Regions from separate parts of the Pseudobutyrivibrio sp. C4 genome, predicted to be linked through region 4. Evidence: predicted binding sites of a transcription regulator. Region 4 holds the regulator's gene; each other region holds the start of a gene.
The links. Region 4 encodes Rex, which represses fermentation and respiration genes when NADH is low (regulators of the CRP and FNR family bind a similar motif). Its sites were predicted from a motif close to ATTGTTAANTANTTAACAAT; they were not measured.

Region 1 (5,916 bases), on a different contig from region 4:
AAGTGCAACCTTCTCGCCTGCACCCTTACGTACCTTATCAGAAGCCTTTGCAATCTTTGTTGGAGAACCAGCAAGACCGATGTTTGCATCATCAAGATCTGTAAGATCATCACGGCCCCATACTGTTACTTCCTTATCATAAGCATCAAAGATTCCGCCTGGAGTCATATAACGTGGCTCGTTGAGCTCTGAAAGAGCTGTAATAAGACATGGCATCTGAGCCTTAATCTCATGATATCTGTCTTCATACTGACGCTTAACGATTACGCTGTTTCCTTCAACCTTGATGTCCTCTGCATAAGAGATAACTGGAAGACCAAGGTGCTCAGCGATCTGTGGACCAACCTGAGCTGTATCACCATCGATAGCCTGACGACCTGTGATGATAAGATCATAATCAAGTTTCTTTACTGCAGCTGCAACTGTTGAAGATGTAGCCCATGTATCTGCGCCACCGAGGCGTCTATCTGTAACAAGTACTGCTTCATCAGCGCCCATAGCAAGAGCTTCACGAAGCATATCATCTGCCTTAGGAAGTCCCATTGTAAGAACTGTAACCTTTGCACCTGTCTCATCCTTGATACGAAGAGCAGCCTCAAGGCCTGCCTTGTCATCAGGATTCATAATTGCGAGCATAGCTGCTCTATCAAGAGTTCCATCTGGGTTAAACTTAACGCCGCCCTTTGTATCAGGAACCTGTTTAATACATACTACGATATTCATGTATTTAATCTCCTTTAACTTAAATGCTACTAATCAAAATTATTTGAGCATTGAGCCAGAGATAACCATTCTCTGAACCTCAGATGTTCCCTCATAAATTTCTGTAATCTTTGCATCACGCATCATGCGCTCAACATCGTACTCTCTTGTATAACCGTAACCACCGTGGAGCTGAACAGCCTTTGTAGTAACAGCCATAGCAGCCTCAGCAGCGAAAAGCTTAGCCTCAGCAGCTTCTACAGAGTAGCTTGTCTTGTGATCAACAAAATACTGATCCTTTGTGCAAGCAGCCTTGTAAACAAGATACTTAGCAGCATCCATACGAGCCTTCATATCAGCAAGCTGGAATGATGTATTCTGGAATGCAGCGATTGGACGACCAAACTGCTTTCTCTCCTTTACGAAATCAATTGTCGCGTCGATTGAGCCTTCACCAATACCAAGTGCCTGAGCAGCGATACCAATACGTCCACCATCAAGTGTGTGCATAGCGATACCAAATCCCTTACCTCTCTGTCCAAGGAGGTTCTCCTTTGGAATACGGCAATCCTGGAAAATAAGCTCGTATGTAGAAGAAGCACGGATACCCATCTTCTTCTCCTTTGTACCGAATGTAAATCCTGGTGTGTCCTTCTCTACGATGAATGCAGAGAACTTCTTAGACTTACGTCCCTTAGCATCTTCAACGATATCTGTAACTGCGATAACGATGTAGATGTCAGCTTCCTTACCGTTTGTGATGAAGCACTTAGAACCGTTAAGTACCCAAGAATCTCCATCTTCAACAGCCTTTGTCTGAGCACCCTGAGCATCTGTACCAGCGCCTGGCTCTGTAAGTGCGAATGCACCAAGCTTCTTACCACTTGCAAGTGGAACTAAGTACTTCTGCTTCTGCTCTTCTGTACCATATGTAAGAATAGGATCGCAGCAAAGTGATGTATGTGCTGAAACGATAACACCTGTTGTACCGCAAACCTTTGAAAGCTCCTCTACGCACATGATGTATGTAAGAACATCACATCCCTGTCCGCCGTACTCCTTTGGTACTGGAATACCCATGAAGCCATACTTCATCATCTTCTCAACGTTCTCACGTGGGAAGCACTCTGTCTCATCAATTTCCTGAGCAACTGGCTTAACTTCATTCTGAGCGAAATCTCTGAATAACTGTCTAGCCATCTCATGCTTTTTATCTAATGTAAAATCCATGATCTGAATCTCCTTTATTATTAATTACTGAGCGTCTACAGCAGTCTTTGTACGGTCTGCGTTGTATACGTAGAATCCCTTACCAGACTTGCAGCCAAGGTTACCACCACGAACCATCTTACGAAGAAGTGGGCAAGCACGATACTTGCTGTCACCTGTTTCGTTGTAAAGAACGTCCATGATTGCAAGGCAAATATCAAGACCGATGAAATCACCAAGCTCAAGTGGTCCCATTGGATGGTTAGCACCAAGCTTCATAGCTGCATCGATACCAGCGATATCAGAAACACCTTCCATCTTGATGAAAGCAGCTTCGTTGATCATTGGGATAAGGATACGGTTTACTACGAAACCAGCAGCCTCGTTAACCTGTACAGGAGTCTTTCCGATTTCCTCAGAAATCTTCTTGATTGTCTCTACAGTCTCAGCAGGTGTGTTAACACCAGCGATAACTTCTACAAGCTTCATTCTATCTGCAGGATTGAAGAAGTGCATACCGATCATTGGACGGTTAAGACCATTTCCGATTTCTGTGATAGAAAGTGAAGATGTGTTTGAAGCGAAGATGCACTCAGGCTTAGCGATTTCGTCAAGCTCCTTGAATGTTGTCTTCTTAACTTCCATATTCTCGAAAGCAGCCTCTACGATGAGGTCGCAATCCTTGCAAAGGTCTTCCTTAAGACCTGGAGTAATCTTAGCTAAGATAGCATCTACAGCTGCCTGCTCCATTTTGCCTTTTTCAACAAGTCTTGCATAACCCTTAGCAATCTTGTCCTTTCCGCCTTCTGCCCACTCCTGCTTAATATCGCAAAGAGCTACTTCATAACCATCAACCATAGCAAATGCCTTAGCAATGCCCTGGCCCATTGTACCTGCGCCAATTACGCCTACCTTCATTTTTAGTTCCTCCTGAATAATATAGTCCGTGACATATTTTAGTTTTTCTCTCGCCTGTTACAGCTACAAGCCTGATGATTTCTTCGCTCGACAACACGTCTCGCTTAAGAAATATCAGAGCTTGATGCTTACAGGCTGTTTAAACTTACATTATATGTCACTCACTTAATATTTATATTTTTTTGAATAATAGAATATTCAAATGTAGTCTTATTGTCTTAACGATTAACCTTCGTACTTCTCTACGATTGTAGCGCAACCCATTCCGCCACCGATGCAAAGAGTAGCAAGACCCTTCTTGTACTCTGGGTTGTGAATCATATCGTAAAGTAATGTTACAAGAATACGAGCACCTGAAGCTCCTACTGGATGTCCAAGAGCGATAGCACCACCGTTTGGATTGAGCTTGTTAAGATTGAAGCCAAGCTCCTTACCAACTGCTACTGACTGAGCAGCGAATGCTTCGTTTGCTTCGTATACATCAAGATCATCAATTGTAAGACCTGCCTTAGCAAGAGCCTTCTTTGTTGCTGGAACTGGACCAACACCCATGATTTCTGGAGCGCATCCGCCAAGTGCACCAGCTACCCATGTAGCAAGTGGCTTAACACCAAGTTCCTTAGCCTTCTCCTCAGACATAACAACAAGTGCAGCTGCACCATCGTTGATACCTGAAGCATTACCAGCTGTAACAACTCCGTTTGGATAAAGAGCCTTAAGCTTAGCAAGACCTTCCATTGTTGTACCAGGTCTTGGGCCTTCATCTGTATCGAAAAGGATTGTCTCCTTCTTCTTCTTAATTTCTACAGGAACGATCTCATCCTTGAATGCACCAGCTTCGATAGCCTTGCAAGCCTTGTTCTGAGAGTTAACTGCGAACTCATCAAGCTCTTCTCTTGTGAGCTTCCACTGCTCAGCTACGTTATCAGCTGTCTTGATCATGTGGTAATCATTGTATGCATCCCAAAGAGCATCCTTTACCATTGTATCTACTAAAGCACCCTGGCTGTTTGATGGCCATGTCATTCTGTAACCGAAACGACCATTTGGAAGTGCGAATGGAGCAAGTGACATGTTCTCCATACCACCAGCTACAACAACATCAGCGTCACCAGCGATAATCATCTGAGCTGCCTGGTTTACGCAGTTAAGACCTGAACCACAAACAACGTTTGTAGTAACAGCTGTTGTCTCGTTTGGAAGACCAGCCTTGATAGCTGCCTGACGAGCAACGTTCTGTCCTAAACCTGCCTGGATAACGCATCCCATGTATACGTGCTCTACGTCCTCTGGCTTGATTCCAGCTCTCTTAACTGCTTCCTTAATTACGATAGCACCTAAGTCTACTGCTGGAGTGTTGCTAAGTGATCCGCCCATTGTACCAATGGCTGTTCTACATGCGCTAGCAATAACTACTTTTTTTCCCATTTTTTCTTTCTCCTTTGTAGAAATAATTTGTTTTCGGTATAGATAAGTACCTTCTTTTGTCAAAATTCCACAATTATCAGCTTTTAAAACTGTTAATTTTTTAACGAACCTCTTCAAAAAAAAAGCGCTCACCTCTCGCCGTCGTTGTGAAAATATTAACACAACTCCAATTTCATTTCAATGAGAATTTTTGTCATACTTTACTATGTAAATGGTAACTTTCAGAATATTCATCATCAAGTTACTCAATTCTCACACTCCGCTCGTTAAATAATTATCAAGAAATGGCTTATTTTCGTTAAAAAGGAAACCACAATTTTAAATTGCGGTTTCCGAATTGTGTCTATGCATGTGAAAATTTATTATAAATTCGAACATGCTATTATTCTCTAATCCATACCTGCATCTCGTTTTCGCCTCTATTTGCCCATGCATAATATGGAATAAACTTAATCTTTGTCTTTTCTTTCTTTAATGTATCTGTTGAATATAATGAGGTTCCATAATTGGTCACAAGTCTCTCTGCATCACCCTCAATAACACCTACACCATTCAAAAGCTTTTCGTCAAAATGATATTCAAGCTTATTGTCAGCAGGTAAACTGATGTTATTAAGATTATCTCCGTTATCAACACCTTCTATACAATAAACAAAAGGACCTCTGCCGATTGCAACCTTGCCATTATTCTCGGATACAAGTGGGTTACAATAATAACGTCTTACAGACATTTTAAACTTTAGAACCATGCTGACTTTTCCATTAGCTTCCATATCCAGATAATGATAGCCTTGATCAGCACTTATAGGTACTTCTTTTCCATCAACTATAAGACACTTTTCGTCTGCCCAAGCTGGAATTCTAATTCCAAATCTGATTCTATCAGCCCCTGAATTCTTAACAGAGACTTTCACAGTTTCGTCCCAAGGGAACTCAGTCTCTTGAATTATTTCCACATAGTTGTTTCCAACGTTGATGTGAGACTCAGAATCAATATACTGATTGAGCAGAATTCCGTTTTCCTTAACTGTGTAGATATAGTCATCAAGCGATGTAATCATTCTTGCCAGATTAGGAGGACAACATGCACATCCAAGCCAAGCTGGACGAACAGGCTTTACATGACTTTTGGTAGGATCCAGCTTTGACTTTTTAGGATTTACTTCAAGAGGGTTTACATAGAAGAAATGTTTACCATCAAGTGCCATTCCAGCCAACGCGCAGTTGTACAGTGCTCGTTCCATTACCTCTGCATATTCACTATTTGGCTCTATTCTAAGCATTTGTCTTGCAAAGAAAATTAGTCCAATTGCAGCGCAGGTTTCACAGTACATGGTGTCATTTGGCAAGTCATAATCAAGTGTAAATGACTCTCCTATAACGGTAGAGCCAATACCTCCTGTAATGAACATTCGCTTTTCTACAACATCTTTCCAAAGACGTTTGCATGCTTCGAAGATTTCTTTATCTCCTGTTTCTGCAGCTAAATCTGCAAGTGCAGTACACATATATACCAGTCTTACTGCATGGCCTTCTGCAGTTTCCTGCTCAAGTATTGGCTTATGATTTTGGAAATATGTGTCAGGCATGTTCTCAATTCCATTTAACGCATTAGGACCATCATATTCCTTTGCCTGCTCTTTGAAAAACTGAGGATTCT
Region 2 (5,916 bases), on a different contig from region 4:
GGCGTGTTGCCGAGCGAAGAATTCATCAGGCTTGTAGCCGTAACGGGTTGTTTATCAACCTATAGTTTGTTTAATTATCTGTGCTTGAAAGCAACCTTAATACGCTGCTTTAATCCGTTAGGAAGAACATACTTAAGCTTGTCCTCAGATGGAGTCATCTTTGAACACTCTGGATGCTCTCTGTAAAGCTTGATAGCATCGAATTCGCACTTAGTTGTACATACACCACAACCAATACACTTATTCTCATCTACTACTGAAGCACCACACTTGAGACATCTAGCTGTCTCTTTCTTAATCTGCTCCTCTGTAAGCTCTACTGTCTTGTCGCGGAATGTAAGCTCTCCATCAACAGTTGTCTTTGAAACGCCTGGAATCTGACGTGCGCTATGATCATAATCACCAATCTTGATGTTTTCCTTATCAAGCTCGATGAAGTCACGACGGTTACGTCCGATTGTAAGTGAGCTGTGTGGCTGTACAAATCTGTGGATTGAGATAGCTCCCTCACGACCTGCTGCGATAGCATCGATAGCAAAACGTGGGCCTGTGTACATATCACCACCAACGAAGATATCTGGCTCATCTGTTTGGTATGTAAGAGCATCAGCCTTAGGGCCTCTCTCGATAACAACCTTAGAACCCTTGAAGAGATCTCCGTATACGCTACGCTGTCCTACTGAGAAGATAACGTGCTTACACTCTACAGTGATTGTGTCATTCTCATCATACTGTGGAGAGAATCTACCTGTCTCGTCCTTAACACGAGTACACTTCTTAAGAACGATTCCCTTAACAGCACCTGCCTCATCAACGAGAACCTCCTTTGGTCCCCATCCGCAGTTAAGCTCAACGCCCTCTGCTTCAACGATTTCGATTTCCTCTGGAGATGCAGGCATGATATCTCTGCTCTCAAGACAGAACATAGAAACCTTTTCGTTTCCAACACGTCTAGCAGAACGAGCAACGTCGATAGCAACGTTACCACCACCGATAACAACAAGGTCACCCTTGATATCGTATTTCTCGTTCTCTGAGCACTCGTGAAGGAAATCAACAGCTGTTGCTGTACCGATAGCATCATCACCTGGTACGCCTGGCTTGTTACCACCCTGGCAACCAATAGCTACGTAGAATGCCTTGTATCCCTGGCTACGTAACTCATCAAGTGAAATATCCTTACCAACTTCAACGCCACACTTAATCTCTACACCAAGCTCCTTGATGATTTCGATTTCAGCGTCGATAACATTGTTCTCAAGTACGAATGATGGAATACCGTAACGAAGCATACCACCTGGATACTTGCTCTTTTCAAAGATTGTAGGCTTGTAGCCCTTAAGTGCTAAGAAGTAAGCACAAGAAAGACCTGCAGGACCTGCACCAATAATAGCTACCTTCTCTGTGAACTCACCCTTCTGTGAAGGAACGATTTTCTTAGGGATGTAGCGTGTCTCTGACTTAAGATCCATCTCTGCTAAGAAACGCTTAACTTCATCGATTGCAATTGCCTCATCGATTGTTCCACGTGTACAAGCTGCCTCGCAACGTCTGTTACATACTCGACCGCATATTGCTGGAAGTGGATTGTCCTGCTTAATAAGAGCAAGAGCTTCTTTGTAACGTCCCTGAGCTGCCATACGAAGGTAACCCTGGATAGCGATATGTGCAGGACAAGCTGTCTTACATGGAGCTGTACCTGTGTCGTAGCAGTTGATTCTGTTTGTGTCACGATAGTTGTCGTTCCACTCGTCTGTTGACCACTTGCGCTCTGTTGGAAGAACCTGCTTTGGATACTCAACCTGTGAGCCATCAGCCTTGCAAAGCTTCTGACCAAGCTTAACAGCACCAGCTGGGCAGTTCTCAACACACTTACCACAAGCAACACAGTCCTCTGCTGTAACGTGAGCAACATATGCTGAACGTGACATGTTTGGAGTATTGAAAAGCTGTGATGTACGAAGTGCATAACATACATTTACATTACAGTTACAGATAGCGAAGATCTTGTTCTCGCCATCGATATTTGTGATCTGGTGAACGAAGCCGTTGTCCTCAGCCTGCTTGAAAATATCAAGCGCCTCTTCCTTAGTGATGTAAACACCACCCTTGTTTGTCTCAACAACGTAGTCTGCCATATCACCAACTGCGATACACCATCCTTCTGGATCATCAGCGCAGCCCTCGTCATATGTCTTTCTAGAAAGACGGCAAGAACATGGTGACTTAGCATACTTTCCTTCGTATTTATCGAGCCAGTAAGAAATCTTCTCAAGTCCGATTGCTTCCTGCTCCATTGAAATAGCGTCCTCTACAGGGATAACGTGCATACCAATACCAGCGCCTCCTGGTGGTACCATGTGTGTAAGTCCCTCAAGTGGAAGACGGCTCATTCTCTCAAAGAAACGTCCCATCTCAGGATGCTCAGCCAAGAAATCCTGATTCATATTTGAGAACTCTGCAGAACCTGGAACGAACATAGGAAGTACCCACTGCTTTTCGTGAGCTTCGTTCTCATAGTTCCACTCTAAAAGACCTGTCCAGCTAGCTTTCTCAAGTCTTTCCTCAAGTGTCTTTTCATCAAGGCCAGTGATTTCAAGAAGTTCCTTGAAAGTCTTTGGCTTTCTAATGCCACCCATAGAAAGTGCAAGCTCTGCAATTTCCTTTGTAGGTGCAAGATTTGCTACAGCCCAGTACTCTGGATCGTACTTTGTAATCTTCTGAAGACCAAGCTTAATCTTTGCTCTATCTGTGATTACCTTTCCAAGCTGAAGAATTTCTGGACGTAAATCTTCATCCTTTAAATCATTTACCCAATCAGGATAAAAATCGCCCAAATTGTCTGGTCCGATACCCATATTAATTTCCTCCTTTAATTGCCCTAAAAAAAATAATATTTATACTTCCCTCAAAAAGTCTCAATTCCAAGCATTATGCCTGCCACTGCTGAACCTGGCCCCTCAACCAGTCAACCCACTCGTCAAATCCTTCGCCAGTTTTTGCTGAAACAAAGATAACCTTTGCATTAGGATTAAGACTGTGGATTCGTTCCACAACAGCCTCCTTTGAGAATTCGCTAAACACTGGAAGTGTGTCGCATTTGTTGATAAGCACTACATCACACACTGAAAACATCAGTGGGTACTTAAGTGGTTTGTCGTCTCCCTCGGGAACAGAAAGAATCATGGCGTTCTTTGATGAACCGGTATCAAATTCCGCTGGACAAACTAAATTACCAACGTTTTCCAGGAAGACAAGATCTAAGTCTTCTGTTCCAAACTCATGCAAGCCCTGACGGGTCATATCTGCATCAAGATGGCACATTCCTCCTGTATGTATCTGAATTGCACGTGCTCCTGCCGCAGTAATTGTGGCAGCGTCCACATCAGAATCAATATCTGCCTCCATTACACCGATTTGCATTTCGTCCTTAAGACGTGCGATTGTTTGGCATAATGTGGTTGTTTTGCCAGAACCAGGAGCTGACATCAGATTAACAAGAAATGTCTTCTGTTCTTTTATCTCCTGTCTGAGCTTATCAGCATCTGCATCATTGTCTTCAAAAATGCTCTGCTTAACTTCGATGATTTTGTAATCTAGCATAAGCTCTCCTAACCAAATTCTGTTAGTAAACTCTAACTCATTTTTTCAGTTTCCTGTATATATAATATACTCTAATTGATAAAAAATTGTCAATAAGTTTTTTCGCCACAAACCGGTATAAATTCTAGGACAAAGCTACTTTATTACACAGGGTGTGTATTATCACTGTGAATTCTTTGTGAACACGGGCTTTGTACAAATTTTATTCACCATTTAAAATTATAATCTGATAATAGGATGATTTTCCTTTGAAAACTACTATTTCAGGTGATGAGATATGAAAAAAAGAGTATGTTCGATTTGTCTTTTAATTACATTAATATTTAGCATACATTCTACCACATTTACCAGCACTGCGCTCACTTCAAATGAGCCTTTATACCCATATTTACAACTTCTTAATTCGGACCAGCTCTCCGTATATAATCAGATTTACCAAAATATCATGAACTTCAATGACGAGCTTTTTTTGTTGGATACTCCTATATCTGAAAAAAGCCTGGAAGATACAATGAATTCTCTATTCAATGATCATCCCGAGCTTTTCTGGGTGTACACATCTTATCAATATGCCGTAGATTCATCTAATATCGTTCATAAAGTTCGACTGAAATTCTGCATTACAAAGGATGAATTGCCACAAGCTCAAGCAAATTTCAATGGTGTTTTGAATTCGCTGGTTTCTGGTGCAAAGCAATTCACCAGCCAGGTGGACCAGGAGAAATATTTGCATGACGCTATCTGTCAAATGAACACCTATGATCCTGACAATCATATGAATCAAAGCGCTTACTCCGCTCTTACAACAGGCACCTCCGTATGCGCCGGATACGCCAGAGCATTTCAGGCAGCCTGCCAGCGCCTTGGCATCACATGCTATTATGTAACTGGAATTTCTATGGGAAGCACCCACGCCTGGAACGTAGTTAAGATTGATGGAAAGTTTTACAACGTAGATTTGACTTGGGACGATTCAATATCTGAATGCATCGGAGTAACATCCTATGATTATTTCAATAAAAGCGATGCCGCATTTGCTTCAGACCACAGCCGCTCGAGCCTGTCCGGAAGAATCGTGGCTTGTAACTAAAAAGCCAGCCTGAAAAACCAGGCTGGCTTTTGTTATATCACACGCTCAGCAATAATTACTAAGCGATGTGTTGCTATGTATATTGGTGTGCAGGTATAGAGAGTAAGTGTTTCTTTTCCTTCGATAGGTTCTAGGATTTCTACATCTGTAGGGTCCACCACCTGAATGTCTGTAACCACATATGTGTATGTTTCTGTGGCTGAATCCAGATAAATCAAATCATCTATCTCAACCTCATCAAGACGATTAAAATATTTACCAAAGTTGTAGTTTCGATGGCCTGCTATTATGCAGTTGCCTTCCTCTCCTGCAAAAGCAGTTCCCGATTCGTGTCCAAGAGAATCTGATAACACATCTCTTTCAGTACCCTCTCTCACAGGATTTTCTGAATCGATAGATGGAATTCTGAGGATGTAAAGCATATCTCCTGTGACAGCTTCATTGCCATCTGTATCAAGAAATGCGTCGCCACTTTCAATATATTCCTTGAACTCCTGCACCGTCTTCTTTTTCGAATAGTATTGCTTTAGGTTTAATGCAATAGAACTGAGCAATAAGCCCAGTCCCAATGCGATTAACGTTAAACCTATTATCTTTTTAATAGATTGTTTATTTGTCATGTTCCTTTTTCTTTCCAAGTGTTAAATACAAACCAGCAAGAATAAGCGCCACTGCTGTGAGATATCCAAACAATGTACCTACAAAGCCACCAGTTTTTGCAAGGCTATCAGCATTAACATCCTGATTATTTTCATCAAGATCAGCACCCACTATAATATCCTTTTCTTTGAGAGCTAATTCCTGATTGTCTTTTTTTGCTGTGTAGCTTCCATTGTTGCTAGCAGTGTTTGCTATGCCTGATTGAAGCGTAAATCCAGTGTTTTCTGATGCTGATGATTCTGATGGTGCTGGAGTAGGTGCTACCGGACTCTTTACATCCATTTTTATTGTAATTGGAAGTGGGTTGCCCTCCTCATCATACTCTACAGGCACATCAACATAGTCACTGCCTCTAAGGGTTGGCTTTTCTATAAGCTTTGTCTTTATAGTTCCATCCTCGTCTTCATATACCTGAACCATAACAACTTTTGAAGTCATGTTTCCATCACTATCTGTTGATACAATTACATATTCTGTTTCTGGATTTAGCACAGGATCTCCTGTCGCTGTATCACTATCCCAAACCGGTGCGTCTGATAAACCACTAGGTATTCCATCTTCGT
Region 3 (5,916 bases), 130 kb from region 4:
GCCGTATGCTTCTCCCTCGAGAAGAAAAAGAAGAGGATGGAGAGGAAGCTGAGGATCCACGTGCAGAGTTGGTACAGCAGTTATTGGAATACAAAATGTACAAAACAATTTCTTACCAGCTTAGAGACAGACAGATGGATGCAAGCCTTGTATTCTACAAGGAGCCTACTATTCCTGAGGAAGTTCTCAAATATGAGCAGCCAGTTGATTTAGAGGAGCTCATGAGCGACTTAACTCTTAACAAGCTTAACGACATTTTTAATCAAGTTCTTAAGAGACAGGATAATCGCCGAGATCCAATTCGTTCTACATTCGGCAAAATCAAAAAAGAAGAAGTTAGCCTTGAGCAGAAAATGGAATGGACCATTGCTTTTGCAAAGGCTCACAATACATTTAGTTTTAGAAATCTTCTTGAGGCAGCTCATTCAAAGACAGAGGTTATCGTTACATTCCTTTGCATTCTTGAGATGATGAAGGCTGGTCAGATTAATATTACTCAGGAAGATACATTTACAGATATTCTTATAGAATCAAAGATTGCTGCCTAGACAGCTTTTGAAGGGGTATTATGGAATTAAAAGAAATCGAAAACATAGTTGAGGGTATACTTTTTGCAATGGGTGGCACTGTTGAGCCATCTAAGATAGCAAAGGCTCTTGAAATAGAAGAAAAGCAGGTAGTTGAAGCTATTGAATCTTTAAAAAATAGCTATAAAGAACAAAATAGAGGTATTACAATCACAGAAATCGACGGGGCTTATCAGATGTGCACTAGCCCTGATATTTACGAATACCTTATTCGTATAGCAAAACAGCCTAAGAAATATGTTCTTACTGATGTTTTGCTAGAGACACTTTCTATTATTGCTTACAAACAGCCAATCACTAAATCAGAAATCGAAAAGATTCGTGGTGTTTCCTGCGACTTTGCTGTTTCAAAGCTTGTTGAGTTTGGTCTTTGTACAGAGCTTGGCCGTCTCGATGCGCCTGGTAGACCTATGCTTTTTGGTACTACAGAAGAGTTCCTTCGTTCTTTTGGTGTAAGTTCAATCGAAGAGCTTCCAGAGCTTTCTCAAACTCAAATTGAAGAGTTCAAAATCGAGGCTGAAAATGAGGCTAGCAATGTAGAAGTTACCATTTAATTTTACATGCGTTTTATATAGTCAATCCATCCCTTGGATTGGCTATTTTTGTGCCTATTTTTCAAGGAAAATAATGACCAATCTTTTTAACATAAATTTATGACAATTTTTTAACACATTCGCATTGAAATGGGGGCTAAAAATGGTTATCATTAAACTTGCGAGAAATTTTGAAATAATTTATATAAATGGAGGTATAAGATGGGTAATGATTTAAGTCAGGCTCAGGCTAGAATTAACGCGTTACTTGATGACAACAGCTTTGTTGAGCTTCAGTCATTAGTAACAAGTCGCAACACTGATTTTAACCTTGATGCGAAAAAGGAACCATCAGACGGAGTAATTATTGGACATGGTCTTGTGGATGGAACTTTAGTATTCGTATTTAGCCAGAATGCCGATGTTTTGGGTGGCACAATTGGCGAAATGCACGCTAAAAAGATTCTTTCTGTATATGACATGGCACTTAAGGTTGGTGCACCAGTAATCGGCTTTATTGATTGTGGTGGAGTTCGTCTTCAGGAGTCGTTCGATGCACTTGAAGCACTTGGTTCTGTTATTGAAAGAGCCGCTGATGTTAAAGGGGTTATTCCACAGCTTATTTGTGTAGCTGGCAACTGTGGTGGAGGTCTTTCAGTATTACCTGCACTTGCAGATTTCACATTTATGGTTGATGGAGCAAAGCTTTTCATTAACTCACCAGATACAATTTCTGGAAACAGTTCTGATAAATGCGATACTTCTTCAGCTACATTCCAGTTTGAAGAAGCTGGTACAGTAGATATGCATGGTTCACTTGCAGAGGTTGTTTCATCTATGAGACAGGTTATTTCTATGATTCCAAACGACATCGTAGAAGCAAGTGATGATCTTAATAGAGCAGCAGAAGGCCTTGAGGGTAAGCTTACAGATGCAGCTGCAGTTGCTACAGAGCTTGCTGATAACAGACAGTTTGTTGAACTTAAGGCTGGTTTTGCTAAAGAAATGGTAACAGGTCTTATTAAGCTTGATGGTGTTACTATCGGCGTTGTTGGTAATAGAGAGGTTGATGGCGAAGCTGTTCTTTCAGCTGCTGGCTGTGAGAAGGCTGCTGATTTCGTAGATCTTTGTGATATGTATGAAATCCCAGTTCTTTCAATTACTAATGTTGCAGCTTTCAAGTCTTGCACATGTCAGGAAAAGAGACTTCCAAGAGCTCTTTCACAAATGACACAGCGCTTTGTAGATGCTAGCGTTCCAAAGATTAATCTTATTACAAAGCAGGGCTACGGCACACCTTATGTACTTATGAATTCTAAGTCACTTGGTGCAGATTTAGTTTATGCTTTTGATAGCACATCTGTTGGAGCAATGGAAGCTTCTAAGGCTGCAAAGATTCTTGCAGATAATGGTACAGATGCTGCAGCAATCGAAAAAGATTATGCTGAGCTTCAGGATAGTGCCCTTACAGCAGCTGCTCACGGACATATCGATAGAATCGTTTCAATGGCAGATGCTAGAAAATATATTATTGCAGGATTTGAAATGTTCTTTTAAGAGCAGGAAGGTGAACATATGAAGAATAAATTAAAGATTTGCTTATGCACCTTAGCGCTTGCTCTTGGTTTGATGGCGTGTGGCGGCCAAAAGGATGATACATTAGGTGGTCGTACAGAAGCTGACTATCAATCAGAATTGTCTAGCATGCTTACACAGCTTTCAACACTTGATGAAGCAGCAATTGACTACAATATTTCATATATTTCGTCATATGAAGATGGTGCAACACTTGTAACACTTCTTGAGGATTACAAGGATTGTTACGATGAGTCCAATGAATATGTTGGAATCGGCGAATTTAATGTCGAGAAATCTGGTAAGACAATCACTGCAACACTTATTGGAGATTACTCAAAAAGAGATTTAAAGATGACTTTTGTTTACAGTACATTAGATGCATCTACTCCAACTGCAATGAATATCGAGCCAGTATACACTTTAGGTGAGACAATGCAGAAGGCTGCTTTGAATACAGTAATGGGTATCCTTATTGTGTTCTGTATGCTTGTTGTAATGTCTGGCGTAATCAAGCTTTTTGAAATTATTCCTAAGCTTGAAAAGAGATCTAAAGAAAAGAAAGAGGGTGCTGTGGCTGCTCCAGTTGTTAGCAATACACCTGCACCAGTTAAAAATGAAACAGATGATTTACAGCTTGTTGCTGTAATTGCCGCAGCAATCGCTGCTAGTACAGGAGCTTCTACAGATTCGTTTGTAGTTCGTTCTATCAAGAAAAGACATTAGAATTAGGAGGATTTTTCCATGAAAAATTATACAATCACTGTTAATGGAACAGTATATGATGTTACTGTAGAAGATAAGGGAGGTTCTGGTGTTTCTCCAGTTACTCCTTCAGCTGCACCTAAGGCAGCAGCACCAGCTCCAGTTGCTACAGGCGCTGCAGGCGGTGTTAAAATCGAAGCTGGAGCAGCTGGTAAGGTTGTTAAGATTGCAGCTGCAGCTGGTACAGCAGTTAAGAAGGGTGATCCTGTAGTAGTACTTGAGGTTATGAAGATGGAAACACCTGTTGTTGCACCACAGGATGGTACTGTTGCATCAATCAATTGTAACGAAGGACAGCAGGTTGAGGCTGGCGCATTACTTGCAACTATGAACTAATAGGAGGATTACACATGAGTTACGTTGGAGAGACATTGTTAAATCTCGCCGGTCAAACTGCATTTGCAAATTTGACTTGGGGAAACTTTGTCATGATAGCGGTTGCCTGTGTTTTCCTTTATCTTGCAATTAAAAAGGGATATGAACCACTTCTTTTATTACCAATCGCATTTGGTATGTTATTGGTTAATATTTACCCTGACATTATTGCATCACCAGAGGAAACATCTAATGGTGTAGGCGGCTTGCTTTATTATTTCTATACTCTTGATGAGTATTCAATTCTTCCTTCGCTTATTTTCATGGGCGTTGGAGCAATGACTGATTTCGGTCCACTTATCGCTAATCCAATAAGCTTTTGGCTTGGCGCTGCAGCACAGATTGGTATTTTCACAGCTTACCTTCTTGCAATCCTTTTAGGATTCTCAGATCAGGCAGCAGCTGCTGTATCAATTATCGGTGGAGCAGATGGACCTACATCTATTTTCTTGGCTGGTAAACTTGGACAATCAGCACTTATGGGACCAATTGCTGTAGCAGCATACTCATATATGTCACTTGTTCCAATCATTCAGCCACCAATTATGAAGGCACTTACAACAAAAGAAGAGCGCTCAATCAAAATGGCACAGCTTAGACCTGTATCAAAGCTTGAAAAGATTCTCTTCCCAATCGTTGTTACAATTATTGTATGTTTGATTTTACCTACAACAGCTCCTCTTGTTGGTATGCTTATGCTTGGTAACTTATTCAAGGAGTCTGGTGTTGTAAATCAGCTAACAGAGACAGCATCAAATGCACTTATGTACATCGTAGTTATTTTACTTGGTACATCAGTAGGAGCGTCTACATCAGCTGAAGCATTCTTGAATCCAGCTACACTCAAGATCGTTGTTCTTGGTCTTGTTGCTTTCGTATTCGGTACAGCTGCTGGTGTATTATTCGGAAAGCTTCTTTGCCATATTACAGGTGGAAAAATCAATCCACTTATTGGATCGGCAGGTGTTTCTGCTGTACCAATGGCAGCCCGTGTTTCACAGAAGGTCGGTGCAGAGGAAGATCCTACAAACTTCTTACTTATGCACGCTATGGGACCTAACGTAGCAGGCGTTATCGGAACAGCCGTAGCAGCCGGTGTATTCATGGCTATATTCGGTGTTTAGTTCTTATATATTAATTATTCAGGAGGGAATTACAAATGGCAGATATTAGTCCAAAGCCAGTTAAAATTACAGAGACAGTGCTCCGTGATGCGCATCAGTCTCTTATAGCAACACGTATGCCTACCTCAATTATGCTTCCTATCATTGATAAAATGGACCAGGTTGGATATAACGCAGTAGAGTGCTGGGGTGGTGCTACATTTGATGCATGTCTTCGTTTCCTTAAGGAAGATCCATGGGATAGACTTAGACAGCTTCGTGATGGATTTAAGAATACAAAGCTTCAGATGCTTTTTAGAGGTCAGAACATCTTAGGATACAGCCAGTATCCAGATGATGTTGTTGAATACTTCGTTCAGAAGTCAATTGCAAATGGTATCGATATCATTCGTATTTTTGACTGCCTTAACGATATCAGAAACCTTCAGACAGCAGTTAATGCTACAAACAAAGAGAAAGGACATGCGCAGGTTGCCCTTTCATACACTCTTGGTGAGGCTTATACACTTGATTACTGGAAGGATATTGCAAAGCGTATCGAAGATATGGGTGCATCTTCAATCTGTATCAAGGATATGGCTGGTCTTCTTGTTCCAGCTAAGGCTTCAGAGCTTGTTTCAGCATTAAAAGAATCTACAAGCCTTCCTATCGAGCTTCATACTCACTACACATCAGGTGTTGCAAGTATGACATATATGAAGGCTGTAGAGGCAGGATGTGATATCATCGACTGCGCAATTTCACCTTTTGCACTTGGTACATCTCAGCCTGCTACAGAAGTTATGGCAGCTGCATTCGAAGGAACACCTTATGATACAGGATTTGATCAGGAACTTCTTTCAGAAATTGCTGATTACTTCAGACCATACAGAGAAGAGTGCATCGAAAGTGGTCTTATGTCAACAAAGGTACTTGGCGTAAACATCAACACACTTCGTTATCAGGTTCCAGGCGGTA
Region 4 (5,916 bases):
GGCAATTATCAATGAGTATGCTAGAACAGCTGGTGACACAGGTTCTCCAGAGGTTCAGATTGCTGTTCTTACAGCTCGTATTTCTGAGCTCACAGAGCACCTTAAGGCTAACCCAGGTGACCATCATTCACGTCGTGGTATGATGAAGATGGTTGGTAAGAGAAGAAACCTTCTTGCATACCTTAAGAATACTGACATTGAGAGATATCGTTCAATCATTGAGCGTCTTGGCTTAAGAAAGTAATCTATAAGAGCGGAGTATTGCTTACTCCGCTCATTTTCTTATTTGTTTTTCGATTTCAAGCAAGATCCGAAGCCACTGAATTAGGAGAGTATAACTCTTCGTTTTCAGTAGTTTCGGGTTGATGCTTAAATAATAAAATATTTGAAGGAGAAAACCATGAAGACATTTACAATGGATTTGGCTGGTAGAACACTTCGTGTTGATATCGGCAGAGTTGCTGCACAGGCTAATGGAGCAGCATTTATTCAGTATGGTGAGACTACAGTTCTTTCAACTGCAACTGCATCAGACAAGCCTAGGGATGGTATCGATTTCTTCCCACTCTCTGTTGAGTTTGAAGAAAAGACATACGCTGTTGGTAAAATCCCTGGTGGTTTCAATAAGAGAGAGGGTAAGGCATCTGAGAACTCAGTTCTTACATCTCGTGTTATCGATAGACCTATGCGTCCACTTTTCCCAAAGGACTATCGTAATGACGTAACACTTAACAACATGGTTATGGCAGTAGATCCACAGTGCCGTCCTGAGCTTGTTGCTATGCTCGGTGCAGCTATTGCTACATGTATTTCAGATATCCCATTTGATGGCCCTTGCGCTATGACACAGATGGGTATGATCGATGGAGAGTTTATCGTAAACCCTTCACAGGAGCAGTGGGATAAGGGTGACCTTAAGCTTACAGTTGCTTCTACAAGAGAAAAGGTTATCATGATTGAAGCTGGCGCAAACATCATCCCAGAGGACAAGATGATTGAAGCTATCTACAAGTGTCATGATGTTAACCAGACAGTTATCGCATTCATCGATGAGATGGTTAAGGAATGCGGTAAGCCAAAGCATGAGTACACATCATGCGCAATTCCTGAGGAGCTCTTCGCAAAGATGAAGGAAATCGTTACTCCTGAGGAGATGGAAGGTGCTGTATTCACAGACGAGAAGCAGGTTCGTGAGGAGAATATCCGTCAGATCACTGAGCGTCTTGAAGAAGCATTTGCTGATAACGAAGAATGGCTTGCTGTTCTTGGTGAGGCAATTTACCAGTACGAGAAAAAGACAGTACGTAAGATGATTCTTAAGGATCACAAGCGTCCAGATGGTCGTGAGATCACACAGATTCGTCCACTTGCTGCAGAAGTAGATATTATTCCACGTGTTCACGGTTCATCTATGTTCACTCGTGGACAAACACAGATTTGCGACGTTGTAACTCTTGCTCCTCTTTCAGAGGCTCAGAAGATTGACGGTCTTGATGCTTTCGTTACTGAGAAGAGATACATGCATCACTATAACTTCCCTGCATACTCAGTAGGTGAGACAAAGCCTTCTAGAGGACCAGGACGTAGAGAAATTGGACACGGTGCACTTGCAGAGAGAGCACTTCTTCCAGTACTTCCTACACCAGAAGAATTCCCATATGCAATCCGTGCTGTATCTGAGACATTCGAGTCAAACGGTTCTACATCAATGGCTTCAACATGTGCTTCATGTATGTCACTTATGGCAGCTGGTGTACCTATCAAGGCTATGGTTGCTGGTATTTCTTGTGGTCTTGTTACAGGCGATACAGATGACGATTTCGTTCTTCTTACAGATATCCAGGGTCTTGAAGATTTCTTCGGCGATATGGACTTCAAGGTTACAGGTACAAAAGAAGGTATCACAGCTATCCAGATGGATATCAAGATTCACGGTCTTACACGTCCAATCGTTGAGGGTGCTATCGCTCGTTGCCGTGAGGCTAGATTCTTCATCATGGACAACTGCATGAGCAAGGCAATCGCTGAGCCACGTAAGGAAGTTGGCGAGTATGCTCCAAAGATTATCCAGCTTTCAATTGATCCAGAGAAGATTGGTGATGTTGTAGGACAGCGTGGAAAGACAATCAACGAAATCATTGCTAGATGTGATGTTAAGATTGATATTACAGATGACGGAAACGTTTCAATCTGTGGTACAGATGCTGCAAAGATGGATGAGGCTAAGAGAATGATCGAAATCATTACAACTGATTTCGAACAGGGTCAGATCCTTACAGGTAAGGTTGTAAGCATCAAAGAATTCGGTGCATTTATCGAGTTCGCTCCAGGCAAGGAAGGAATGGTTCACATTTCTAAGATTGCTAAGGAAAGAATTGACAGAGTAGAAGATGTTCTTACTCTTGGTGATACTGTTAAGGTTGTATGCCTTGGCAAGGACAAGATGGGACGCATCAGCTTCTCTATTAAGGATGTTCAGTAAAATTAGATTTTATTTGGCGCCTGACATTAGTCAGGCGCATTTTTTAAGGAAAAACTATGTTACTTAATGTTTCGCATATTTTTAAATCATTTGGTGAAGATGGCATTATAAAAGATGCCACTTTTACAGTAGATGAGGGTTCTAAAGTAGCTATCGTTGGTAACAACGGAACAGGAAAATCTACCCTATTAAAAATAATAGTTGGAGATTTACCAGCGGACAGTGGTGAAGTTACTCTTAAAAAAGATGCTACTATGGGCTATTTAGCTCAGTATCAGGAAGATTCTTTCGGTAGTAGCATTTTAGATACAGTACTTAGTGCACGTGAAGATTTGCTTTCCATGGAAAAACGTCTTTCAGACATGGAAATGGAGATGTCAAATCTTGATAGTAAAGATGCTGCGACATTTATGGAAAGTTATCACAAGTTACAGCATCAATTTGATTTATTAGGTGGATATACATTCCGTTCGGAAGCTGTAGGCATATTAAAAGGCCTTGGTTTTGAAGGGGATGATTTAAATAAAAGCATGAATGAGCTTTCTGGTGGTCAGAAGACACGAGTTAGTTTGGGACGTCTTCTTGCATCATCGCCAGATTTGCTCTTATTAGACGAGCCTATAAACCATTTGGATTTGAATTCAATCGTGTGGTTGGAAGGATATTTATCTTCATATAAAGGCGCAGTTGTAATTGTTGCTCATGATCGATATTTCCTTGATAGAATTGTAGATCATGTTGTTGATTTATCCTACGGACGCACTAGTGTATATACAGGAAATTATACAGCTTTTTCTGAGCAAAAGGCTTTATATCAGCTCACATATGAGCGCAGCTATGAAAAGCAGCAAAAGGAAATAGAACACCAGAAAGCTGTTATTGAAAAGCTTCAATCCTTCAACAGGGAAAAATCCATTAAAAGAGCGGAAAGCAGAAAGAAAATGCTTGATAAGATCGATATTATGGATGCCCCTGATAAGGATATGCCTAGAATGCGACTTACCCTTGAGGTGGAAAAGGAAAGTGGGAAGGATGTTTTAGATTTTTCTCATGTGACAAAATCGTATGATGATAAAAATATCTTTACAGACTTATCCTTTGAGGTTCATAAAGGGGATAGAATTGCCATTTTAGGTGATAATGGTACAGGAAAGACTACAATCCTTAAGTGTATCAATGGTCTCACGGATTTTGAATCAGGAGAGATTCGCTTTGGGGCAAATGTTACTGTAGGATATTATGACCAGGAGCAGCAAGGACTTACTGAGTCAAACACTATCTTCAGTGAGCTTCATGATGCTTATCCATATCTTACAGAGACTCAGGTTAGAAACACATTAGCTGCATTTATGTTTACAGAGGATGATGTTTTTAAACGCATTAGCGAGTTATCCGGTGGAGAGCGAGGTCGTGTTTCTCTTGCAAAGCTTATGCTTTCTAAGTCTAATCTTTTAATCCTTGATGAGCCTACAAACCATCTTGATATGGATTCGAAAGAAATGCTTGAGGAAGCACTTAACGAATATGATGGAACTTTGCTTTATGTAAGTCACGATAGATATTTTGTTAACCGTACTGCAAATATGATTCTTGAACTTTCAGATGGTCATTTTACAAAGTACCTTGGCAATTACGATGATTATATTGCAAAGAAGGAACAACTTTCTGCAGCAAATGTTGTTTCAACCCAGGAATCTGTAGCAGATTCTAACGCTACAGCTGCAAAACTTGATTTTAAAGAACAAAAGAGAATTGAAGCAGAAAAGAGAAAGCTTCAAAACAAAATCTCAAAAATCGAAGAAGAGATAGAAAAACTAGAAGAAAAAAAGGCAAAGATTCAAGACGAATTCTTAAAGCCAGAGAATATGACAAATTCTGCAAAGCTCAACGAATTAACTGCAGAACAGAATGAAATAGATTTAAAATTGGAAGATTTATATTCTCAGTGGGAGGAGTTAAGTTTATCTTAAGCATTTATTAAGTCTTTGTTAAAATCTTGACATAGTTTTTGTGTGATTTTATAATTAAGATTGAAAATTGTAATTAGGAGGTATATGGTTTGGATAAACAGATTTCACAAGCAGTCATCAGAAGACTTCCTAGGTACTACAGATATTTGGGCGAACTTTTAGACGATGGTGTTGAAAGAATTTCATCAAATGATTTAAGTAAGAGAATGCATGTTACAGCATCTCAGATTAGACAGGATCTTAACAACTTTGGTGGTTTTGGCCAGCAGGGTTATGGATATAATGTTGCATATTTACATGATGAAATCGGAAATATCTTGGGAGTTAACGAAACACATAATGTTATCGTTATTGGCGCTGGTAACTTAGGCCAGGCTATTGCAGGTTATGTTAAATTTGAGCGTGTAGGCTTCAAAATTATTGGATTATTCGATGTTAATCCTGAGCTTAAAGGAAAGTTGGTTAGAGACATTCCTGTTCAGATGCTTGATGAGCTTCCAGAATTCATTAAACATAATGATGTTGAGATTGCAGCTTTGACATTGCCAAAGTCAAACGCCAGATCTACAGCTTTAAAGCTTGTTTCTCTTGGTGTTCATGCAATTTGGAACTTTGCTCACGTTGATTTAGATGATATTCCTGATGTTATTATAGAGAATGTTCATTTATCAGATAGTTTGATGCAACTTTCTTATAACATTACTCAACAGAAGTAGGTGAATGTATATGGCGGACAGGGATTTTACAACTGCCATTTCCAAAATCAAGGTTCCTATGCTTATTTTGGATCAGAAATGGCATAGACTTTTTGCTTTAGGTGGAAAGCCAGAACAGGTTAAAGAGCTTGAAAAGCAGGAAAATGACTTACTGAAACGTGAGGCTGAGCTTAAAAAGGAACTTAAGGACCTTAAGAAGGTCAAAGAAAACTTGATGGCTTCAGTCATGTCCAATATGGAAGGAACTTCAGATTTAGTTTCTAAGAAGTTGGATGATGATAAAAGACTTTTGGAGGAATGCAAAGAACGTATTCAGTCAAATGAAGACGAGCTTAGCGAACTTCCACAGCAGACAGATGATGTTAATCGAGAATTGATGTTGGCTACTATGGATTATTGCTATGATAAACTCCGCACTAATTCTACAGAAGCCGAGGAAATCACTAACTGGATTAAGGATGTAAGGGTTCAGCTTAAGAAAAACGTTATTCGTAAGCATAATCGTGAGATTAACAATAAAGAGATTTATTCATATATGCATGATGTTTTTGGTATGGAAGTGCTAAATCTGTTTGATATGCAGAATGGAGATTTCTATATCGGAACAATCGATGACAAGGGCGATTCTGTTAAAACACCTGCTGACAAGCAGGATGAAAACGACAAAACAGACTTATCAGATATTCAGCTTGAAGAAGTTGATTTGGATGCCGTTTCCAAAGAATCAAAAGAAGATACAGAGGAAGCA

Region 1: BMY66_RS11615 (acetyl-CoA C-acetyltransferase) is a predicted target of Rex. The motif match lies at 4,520-4,539, and genes of this name have one in related genera.
Region 2: hypB (hydrogenase nickel incorporation protein HypB) is a predicted target of Rex. The motif match lies at 3,678-3,697, and genes of this name have one in related genera.
Region 3: BMY66_RS01415 (carboxyl transferase domain-containing protein) is a predicted target of Rex. The motif match lies at 1,240-1,259, and genes of this name have one in related genera.

The regions. Positions count from the first base shown of each region.
Region 1 covers NZ_FOHF01000008.1:20,039-25,954, reverse strand. Annotated here, with positions in the region: gene BMY66_RS11630 (electron transfer flavoprotein subunit beta/FixA family protein) at 1-723, opposite strand, end outside; gene BMY66_RS11625 (acyl-CoA dehydrogenase) at 763-1,932, opposite strand; gene BMY66_RS11620 (3-hydroxyacyl-CoA dehydrogenase family protein) at 1,957-2,829, opposite strand; gene BMY66_RS11615 (acetyl-CoA C-acetyltransferase) at 3,055-4,257, opposite strand; gene BMY66_RS11610 (glycoside hydrolase family 127 protein) at 4,640-5,916, opposite strand, start outside.
Region 2 covers NZ_FOHF01000002.1:416,620-422,535, reverse strand. Annotated here, with positions in the region: gene BMY66_RS05855 (FAD-dependent oxidoreductase) at 75-2,858, opposite strand; gene hypB (hydrogenase nickel incorporation protein HypB) at 2,932-3,603, opposite strand; gene BMY66_RS05845 (transglutaminase domain-containing protein) at 3,881-4,693, shown strand; gene BMY66_RS05840 (class D sortase) at 4,726-5,313, opposite strand; gene BMY66_RS05835 (collagen binding domain-containing protein) at 5,303-5,916, opposite strand, start outside.
Region 3 covers NZ_FOHF01000001.1:300,937-306,852, forward strand. Annotated here, with positions in the region: gene BMY66_RS01405 (segregation and condensation protein A) at 1-548, shown strand, start outside; gene scpB (SMC-Scp complex subunit ScpB) at 569-1,141, shown strand; gene BMY66_RS01415 (carboxyl transferase domain-containing protein) at 1,343-2,677, shown strand; gene BMY66_RS01420 (OadG family protein) at 2,696-3,421, shown strand; gene BMY66_RS01425 (biotin/lipoyl-containing protein) at 3,440-3,796, shown strand; gene BMY66_RS01430 (sodium ion-translocating decarboxylase subunit beta) at 3,811-4,959, shown strand; gene BMY66_RS01435 (oxaloacetate decarboxylase subunit alpha) at 4,995-5,916, shown strand, end outside.
Region 4 covers NZ_FOHF01000001.1:431,000-436,915, reverse strand. Annotated here, with positions in the region: gene rpsO (30S ribosomal protein S15) at 1-244, shown strand, start outside; gene BMY66_RS02085 (polyribonucleotide nucleotidyltransferase) at 401-2,482, shown strand; gene BMY66_RS02080 (ABC-F family ATP-binding cassette domain-containing protein) at 2,539-4,452, shown strand; gene BMY66_RS02075 (redox-sensing transcriptional repressor Rex) at 4,542-5,168, shown strand; gene BMY66_RS02070 (hypothetical protein) at 5,179-5,916, shown strand, end outside.